4 regions of the Marinomonas sp. A3A genome follow, and region 3 is predicted to be linked to each of the others. Evidence: predicted binding sites of a transcription regulator. Region 3 holds the regulator's gene; each other region holds the start of a gene.
What was found. The regulator sigma-54, encoded in region 3, starts transcription at its own class of promoters, with help from an activator protein. The targets are predictions, from matches to a motif close to TGGCACNNNNNTTGCTNT.

Region 1 (2,207 bases), 430 kb from region 3:
ACGCCACGGTGATTTGTTTGCCAAAGATTTAGATGATGAAACCTTGGTGAAATACATCGACCGCGTATTGATGTTTTACACCAAAACCGCGGATCGATTGCAGCGTACCTCCGTTTGGATGGACGGCCTAGAAGGCGGTTTGGACTATCTTAAAGACGTAGTGATTAACGACAAACTGGGCTTATGTTCAGAGCTTGAAGCCAGTATGCAACACGTAGTAAATACCTTCCAGTGCGAATGGAAAACCACGTTGCAAGATCCTGAAGCATTAAAGACTTTCCGCCAATTTGTGAATTATGAGGGAAGTGATAACAATGTGGTCTTTGTTGAAGAGCGCAGTCAAATGCGTCCAGCAACCGAATCAGAAAAACAGCAATTAATTGCGAAGGTAGGTTAAAACGATGACGATGCCATGGAAATTAATTTGTAAACAAGAAGACCTAATAGAGGGTGCTGGTGTGGCGGCCATGGTAAATGGCGAACAAGTCGCGATTTTCTACGTCCCTGAGTCAGATAATAAAGTCTTTGCGATCGGTAACTGGGATCCGGTTGGCAAGGCGAATGTTTTATCACGAGGCTTGGTTGCTCATTTACAAAATCAATGGGTCGTTGCCAGCCCTTTGTATAAACAACACTTTGTCTTGGCATCGGGCGAATGTCTTGAAGAAACTGTTCAGGTGCCCCATTGGCCCGCCAAATTAGAAGACGGTCATGTGTTTGTTGCGACACACTAATCAAAAAGCGGTGCACCAAAATGATCTCTCTGCACCGTTTGAACGCTTCGGACAGCTGGTGTTTTATAGCTTATCTGAAGTGAGTCAGTTGCAAGCCTAGCAAAGCTTAGTCATGGCCAGCTTAATGTGTTTTTTTAAAGTTGGCTTACTAATTGCTTTGTATAGATTACTGATGCACCGTAAACCGACGATGGCTTACACATAAAGCATACAGATATTACAAAAGGCAACGAGGCCCAATCACTTTTTTAGAAAAGTGATTGGGCCTTTTTTGTTTTTAAAAAAGTTAAAAGCGCGAGGAAGGTCCATGACGACAACAATGAAGACAGCAACCAGCGTAAAAACGACCTGTCCATATTGCGGTGTTGGGTGTGGCGTAAATTTGACTCTTCCACATTCGGCAAGTGAAGCCGTTCCACCTGTGTCTGGTGACTTGGAGCATCCGGCTAATTTTGGTCGTTTATGTGTGAAAGGTAGCAGTCTTGCGCAAACCATTCAATCGGATGATCGCTTAATAACACCTATAGTTGATGGTCATCCTGTTGCTTGGGAATCGGCTATTAAAACAGTGAGCGAGAAAATTGCTCAAGTGATTAAAGATCATGGCCCTGATGCTTTCGCTTTTTATCTTTCAGGACAAATCCTGACGGAAGATTATTACGTGGCAAATAAACTGGCCAAAGGTTTTATCGGCACCGCCAACGTGGATACCAATTCTCGTCTGTGCATGGCGTCTGCTGTTGTCGGTTATAAGCGTGCTTTTGGCTCAGACACTGTGCCTTGTAATTATGAAGATCTAGAGCTCTGTGATTTACTGATTATGGTTGGATCGAACGCGGCCTGGACACACCCCATTTTATATCAACGCATTGCCGCAGCGAAAAAACAACGTCCTAACATGAAAGTGGTGGTGATTGACCCAAGAGAAACAGCGACTTGCGATATTGCGGATCTACACCTGGCAATTAAGCCCGGATCCGACGCCGCGATTTTTTCCTTTTTATTAACTGATTCAGTTCAAGCTGGCGTTTTAGATGATGACTTTATTGCGAACCACACCAATGGATTTGAGGCTGCTTTAGTAGAGGCGAGAAAATCGACTCCGAGCTTATCTTATACCGCAGACTTTTGCGGAATCGGTGAGCAAGATCTAGCAAGTTTAGCCAGCTGGTGGCGCGACACGGCAAAGACAATTACCTTTTATTCTCAGGGGGTGAATCAGTCGTCCTCTGGCGTTGATAAATGTAACGCGATCATTAATTGTCATTTGGCGACGGGTCGTATTGGCAAAGAAGGTGCTGGACCTTTTTCTATTACGGGTCAACCAAACGCTATGGGCGGGCGAGAAGTGGGTGGTCTGGCCAATCAATTAGCAGCTCATATGGATTTTGCCACACCGGGTGCACAGGATTTGGTGCAGCGTTTTTGGCAAGCGCCGAATATGGCTACAAAGGACGGTTTAAAAGCCGTCGA
Region 2 (2,207 bases), 300 kb from region 3:
GTTCTTCTGCAACCCAAGTGGAATGCTCATAAATACTGCTAAATAGCGTGATAAAATCCGCTTCTTCCATTTCACTGATTACAGCTAACGGGTCGTGCATAATAGGACTCCAATTTCTGACGGCTCTAAAAATTTCTTACAAAAAAGATCTCTATGAATAACAAAAATCATATTACAGAAACACATGGCACAAATATTGATCCCTATGAAACAATATTTTCAGATCCATTTCACTTATAAAGACGCTTTCCTGCAAAAATCAGGCAAGCTTTCAGATTAGATTGAGGTAAAACAATGGGATACTTAACCACTCACATTTTAGACACAACAAAAGGAATCGCGGCCGCTGGAGTTAAAATTGACCTTTACCAGCATACTAAAGACGGTCAACGACAGCTGATTCATAGCACTGTGTCCAACAACGATGGGCGCTGTGATCAGCCCTTATTACAAGCAGATAGCTTCTCTGCCGGCATATATGAGCTGGAGTTCGCCATTGATGAGTACTTTGCTTCCAGCTCTAATGAAGACACTCTGAAAGAGAGTCCAAGCTTCTTAAATACCGTAATTATTCGTTTCGGCATCAGTGATGAAAACGCTCACTATCATGTCCCCCTTCTAGTTTCGCCTTATTCTTACAGCACTTATCGCGGCAGCTAGTCTTATGCAATTAGACTTCAGCCCAAGACTTAGTGAGCCAGAATGAAGCAAAACCCACAAAATTCGCACCAAGATAAAACATTTTCTGTCCTATCGGTCAAAGAAGAAAATACGCTTTTTTCTTCTTTGATCTATCACCACTGATTACGCACCACCCTAAAACAAAGGTTTCACATAAATAAATATAGGTTCATTTGTTTCATGGCATATTTATTGCCATTTACTCCTTTAACAAGACATTAAAAATTCGCTAAGACAACAAGAGAACGAAGCGAAAGATTAAAGGGGAATGATATGAAAGCACTTATTATTGGTGGCGGTATTGGTGGCATGTCTGCAGCGGCCGCGTTAAAGCAACAAGGCATCGAGTGTGAAATTTTTGAAGCGGTGAAAGAAATCAAACCTGTTGGCGCGGCGCTTTCTATTTGGTCTAACGGTGTAAAATGCATGAACCATTTAGGTATGGGCAGCATTATGGATGAACTCGGCGGCCCGATGCACAACATGGCTTACCACGATGGTATAACTGGAAGCGTAATGACCCAATTTAGTCTTTCACCATTGGTTGATGCGGTTGGCGAACGCCCTTGTCCTGTGTCCCGTGCAGACCTACAAAGCCAAATGATCGATTGGTGGGGCCGCGATAAAGTTCAATTTGGCAAGCGTATTGAAAAAGTCGAACAGAGTGACATTGGCGTCACCGCGTATTTTAGCGATGGTAGCAGCGCTGTGGGTGACTTTATGATTGCTGCTGACGGCACGCATTCTGTCGTTCGCGCTGATGTCATTGGCTATCAAACCGAACGTCGCTACGCTGATTATGTGAACTGGAATGGCTTAGTAGAAATAGATGAAAGCATTGCCCCTGGCGATCAATGGACAACCTTTGTCGGGGAAGGCAAACGCGTTTCTATTATGCCAATTGCCGGAGGCCGCTTTTACTTCTTCTTTGATGTGCCATTACCAAAAGGTCTAGCAGAAGACAGAAGTACAGTCGTTGCCGATCTAACGGGTTACTTTGCTGGCTGGGCTGAACCTGTCCAAAAACTGATTGCTACCATTAATCCAGAAACCACCAATCGCATCGAAATTCATGACATCGAACCATTCGATACCTTGGTAAAAGGCAATATCGCCCTACTCGGCGATGCGGCCCACAGCACAACCCCAGACATTGGCCAAGGCGGTTGCTCTGCACTCGAAGACGCCGTTGTACTTGGTCAGTGTTTCGCGGATCAATTCAAAGAGAAAGGCAAAACGGTTTCTGGTGTGCTAGCCGCTTTGAAGCAGTACGAAGAAGAACGCCGCTTCCGCGTAAAGGATCTAGTACTAAAAGCTCGCAAACGCTGTGATGTTACCCATGGTAAAGACATGCAAGAAACCCAAGCTTGGTATGATGAGCTAAGACACGAAACAGGCGAAAACATTATTGCAGGATTGCGTACTACTATTATTGGAGGGCCGCTAGCGTAATGCCAATAAGTCGCCAAGAAAGCACTAGAGAAGTGATTTCCCTACTGGGGAATCACTTTCTTGCCAGTTTCAAA
Region 3 (2,207 bases):
TAGCGATGCCGTTGCCAATGCCTGTGCTGCCTAGTTTCTCTCGACCAAGTAATGCGTCATAGATGGCTTCGTTGTCGCAATGTAGTCGATTTGAAGCGACTTCCGCAATGCTTTCAAGGACGCGTTTCTTACTAACAATATCTTGTTTTGCGAGAACGAGTTCCGCTTTTAATAATGATTTCAAGGACATGATAAAATGGTTTCCGTTTAGATCAGTCGTTTTCGTTCATTGGAAGGAGGGATGTTCATCGCCTCTCGATATTTGGCAACAGTACGTCGAGCAACCTGTATGCCTTGGTCTGCTAAAATAGCAGCTAGCTTGTTGTCACTTAGTGGTTTTTTTGCTGGTTCATCTGATACAAGCTTTTTAATCATAGCTCGTATTGCTGTAGAAGAACATTCTCCGCCAGAGGCTGTGTTGACATGGCTGGAGAAGAAGTACTTTAGCTCAAAAATACCTTTAGGTGTGTGCATGTATTTCTGGGTTGTTACCCTAGATATAGTTGATTCATGCATGCCAACTTCTTCTGCAACATCGTGAAGAACCATGGGTTTCATGGCTTCTTCGCCAAGTTCGAAGAAATCAATTTGTCGACTTACTATGCAGCTGGCCACTTTTAATAATGTTTCGTTGCGGCTCTGCAAGCTCTTCATGAACCATTTTGCTTCTTGAAGAGAGGTTTTGATGTAGGTGGCATCTTCGGCGGTTGTTGCTGTGCTAGCCATCGCTGAGTAAGTCTCATTGATTTTGATGGGCGGCAACGCGTCGTTATTTAGTTCAACTTGCCATACGTCATGGCGTTTTTTTACGGTGACGTCTGGAATAACGTAGTCGGTGTCATCTGCGTCGATCACTGAGCCAGGGCGTGGGTTAAGCTGTTGGATCAAATTGACGACTTCTTTTAGTGCTTCGTCTTTTAATTTTGTTTTGCGGCTTAACTGAGCAAAATCTCGGTTACCTAACAAGGGTAGGTAATGATCAATAAGATTGTGTGTGCTCTTGTATAGAGGGTGGCTCTGGAAAGCTTCCAGTTGCACAAGAAGGCAGTCGCGTAGGTCGATCGAGCATACGCCAACAGGGTCAAAGCGTTGTAGTCTGTGTTGTACAGCAATGACTTCGTCTAACTCAAGCTCTTCTAGTTCTGTACAAAGGGACTCACAAATGTCATCGGGGGAAATGCTTAAGTAGCCATCGGGTTGGACGCATTCAATGATGGCGTAAGCGATTTCGATGTCGCGATCTGACATGTGAGTTAAATTTAATTGCCATATTAAATGGTCTTGTATGCTTTCTGCTGGTGCATTTCGGCTTTCGAAGTCGCTATCGCCTTCGTAGCTGTTGTGATCACTGACGGCCGCAGAGCTTTGGTAGGTGTCATCCCAGTTACTGTCGATGGACAGTTCTTCTGGGATACTTTCTGTCCACTCGGACTCTACGCGTGCTTCTTCGCTATTGTTGTCGACTGTTGTATCTGCAGCACTTTTTGATTCTATACTGGCAGGGATGTCGCTATGAATTTGTTCGTCGTCGTCGAGCTCAAGTAGTGGATTAGACTCAAGGAATTCGTGAATTTCTTGTTTTAAATCCAACGTAGAAAGCTGCAGCAAGCGGATAGCCTGTTGCAGTTGTGGCGTCATGGTCAGCTGCTGACCGAGCTTTAATTGTAAAGACTGCTTCATAGAGCAACTCTTTCTTCTAATTGAATGAATTGGAACGAGTTGTGCATACTACTCCCTTTCTACAGCAATGATAAGGGGTTACAGGCGGAAGTCGTCGCCTAAATAGACCTTTTTTACTTGTTCATTGTTGATGACGGTACTGGCATCGCCAGATGCAATGATGTAGCCATTACCAACAATGTAAGCTTTATCGCAGATGTCTAGTGTCTCTCTGACGTTGTGATCGGTAATTAGGACGCCGATTCCACTCTCTTGGAGGTGTTTGATAATGTGCTTTATATCACCAACGGAAATAGGGTCTACGCCAGCAAATGGTTCATCAAGTAAGATGAATTTTGGGTTCATGGCAACAGCTCTCGCTATTTCGACCCGGCGTCTTTCTCCTCCTGATAAGGCCATTCCTAGGTTGGTGCGAATATGAGTGATATGGAACTCTTCTAAGAGCTCTTCTAGTCTTTCTTGTTGTTGCGCTTTTGTTAGTTTTTTGCGTGTTTCTAAGATGGCTAGAATATTATCCTCTACAGACA
Region 4 (2,207 bases), 2.1 Mb from region 3:
CCAAGGGGAACACAAAATCGCCCGAGGTTTTGAACCTGTGTTCAGCCACAGCATTCACTATATCGCTCACGAAGGCTTCCGCGAAGCCATTGGTAACTTTTGCGAGGAAGAAGCCCAAGCCGTGCGTGAGTACCATCAAGATACCCACGCATTGTTGCCGTTTAAGCAAGAAGTTTAGCTAAATATCAAACTTCTTGATGCGGGCCGAATAGTTCGTAATGAATACGGTCGGCTTCTACGCCAAGGGTTAACAGTTGTTGTTTAACGAACATCATGAAGCCAACTGGTCCACATAAGTAAAACTCGCCATTTATTAGCGGCAAGCTGTCTTTTATCGCATCTAGTTGCATCATGCCTTTTGTTACGCCCTCTTCTTCGCTTTTGGCTTGTTCGTACCAAGTATGAACGGACAGATTTAAATGGCCTTTCAGGCTGTTTACGTGCTCTTTGAAGGAATGTTGACCTTGATGAGCACAAGCGTGTAAATAGCTCACAGGGTGGCCGTATTGCTGCTTATCTAGAGTATTTAGTATGGCTTGCATTGGCGTTAAACCCACTCCTCCAGAAATCAGCACTACAGGTGTTTGCTTATCTTGGAAAACGAAGTCACCTGCTGGTGGCATGGCTTCAATTTCGTCTCCGACGTTTAAATGATCATGAAGGTAATTCGACATAACACCTTTGATGTCACCTGCGCCTTCGCGTTTTACGCTGATGCGATAGTTTTTACCATTTGGCGTGGTTGATAGAGAGTATTGACGTATCTCATCGAACTCATTGCCTTTTGGATGTAACTTAACGCCTAAGTATTGGCCTGGTTGGTAATCAATTACCGCGCCGCCATCGATAGGTTCAAAGACAAAGCTGGTGACCAAATCCGATTCTGGTGTTTTCGAAGCGACACGGAAACGGCGGAAATCTTTCCAGCCACCACGTTGCGCAGCTCGCTCTCTATAAAGATCTCCTTCGACTTGAATAAAGATACCAGCTAATTGAGTGTAGGCCGCTGCCCAAGCTTCTTCTACGTCTTTGGTGAAAGCCTCTGGTGCGAGTTCTCGTAAGGTTTCAAGTAGGTGATGACCAACGATGTCGTATTGGTTTGGTTGGATATTAAAACTGGTGTGCTTATGAGCTATACGCGTCACGGCGCTAGTCAATACTTCTAGATTATCGATGTGCGTTGCGTACGCCGCGATGGCATTGAACAAAGCTGCAGGCTGACCACCGGTTCTTTGATGCGTCATGTTGAACACATCTTTTAGTTCAGGATTATGGAAAAACATGCGTTGGTAAAAATGTTCTGTAATCGCAGTTCCTGCAGAAGCAAGAAGCGGGATAGTCGCTTTGACAGTGTCGATATGGTGTTGAGTTAACATGTTATTTCCTTTGCTAAGAGTACGGATAGATGTTTTGTTAACTCTTCTATAGCGAAGCGCGTGCCAACTAAAAATAGATAATAAAATCAGTAGTTTAGGTTTTTAATATCAATTAAAGAGTCAATAAGACTCGCTAATAAAAAAGTCTATATGATATCTTCGAGTCAAATTGACACGAAATATTATTTGCCCTATGAGTTGATAACCATGAATCAGGTCTCTAATAACGCCTTATTGAGCTTTGCCCTCGATCTTGCTAGCGCGGTGACGCAGCCCAATCGTTTTGAACAATTGGTGTATGCGGTGCGGGCAACAATTAACTGTGATGCAGTCGTCTTATTGGCGAATAATAATGGTGTGCTGACGCCGCTGGCTCAACGGGGTTTATCGGAAGACCTAATGGGGCGTCGGTTTATTATTGATGAACACCCGCGTTTGAAGGCTATTTGTAGCGGTCATTATCCGGTTCGTTTTCCTGCTGAGTCGCCTCTTCCCGATCCTTACGATGGCATGGTGTTAGGCCACGATGAGAATTTACCTGTGCATTCTTGCATGGGCGTTCCTTTGTATTTGGAAGGGAAATTGATCGGTGTTGTCACTTTAGACAGCATCATGCCGGGCGTTTTTGATAATATCGACGCGCGTGCTTTGGAAATCATCGGTACCATGGCGGCCATGACACTAAATACCGCCATCTTGATGGAGCGCTTAGAAAACCAATCTCTCCACGCCCAAAACGTACTAAAAGTGATGGGCGATCAACGCATTGAAATGATCGGCCAAAGCAAGGCTATACAAGATCTCAAACAGTCGATTAATTTAGTCGCATCG

Region 1: a site for sigma-54 is predicted at 876-893, ahead of CYL31_RS13595 (nitrate reductase). Genes of this name have one in related genera too.
Region 2: a site for sigma-54 is predicted at 863-880, ahead of hpxO (FAD-dependent urate hydroxylase HpxO). Genes of this name have one in related genera too.
Region 4: a site for sigma-54 is predicted at 1,425-1,442, ahead of hmpA (NO-inducible flavohemoprotein). Genes of this name have one in related genera too.

What each region holds. Positions count from the first base shown of each region.
Region 1 is NZ_CP025532.1:2,909,026-2,911,232, reverse strand. Features, by position in the region: gene nirB (nitrite reductase large subunit NirB) at 1-397, shown strand, start outside; gene nirD (nitrite reductase small subunit NirD) at 402-734, shown strand; gene CYL31_RS13595 (nitrate reductase) at 1,042-2,207, shown strand, end outside.
Region 2 is NZ_CP025532.1:2,779,035-2,781,241, forward strand. Features, by position in the region: gene uraD (2-oxo-4-hydroxy-4-carboxy-5-ureidoimidazoline decarboxylase) at 1-100, opposite strand, end outside; gene uraH (hydroxyisourate hydrolase) at 295-660, shown strand; gene hpxO (FAD-dependent urate hydroxylase HpxO) at 955-2,133, shown strand; gene CYL31_RS13015 (FadR/GntR family transcriptional regulator) at 2,186-2,207, opposite strand, start outside.
Region 3 is NZ_CP025532.1:2,482,829-2,485,035, reverse strand. Features, by position in the region: gene ptsN (PTS IIA-like nitrogen regulatory protein PtsN) at 1-190, opposite strand, end outside; gene CYL31_RS11585 (RNA polymerase factor sigma-54) at 208-1,680, opposite strand; gene lptB (LPS export ABC transporter ATP-binding protein) at 1,759-2,207, opposite strand, start outside.
Region 4 is NZ_CP025532.1:200,167-202,373, forward strand. Features, by position in the region: gene CYL31_RS00900 (GNAT family N-acetyltransferase) at 1-178, shown strand, start outside; gene hmpA (NO-inducible flavohemoprotein) at 186-1,376, opposite strand; gene norR (nitric oxide reductase transcriptional regulator NorR) at 1,584-2,207, shown strand, end outside.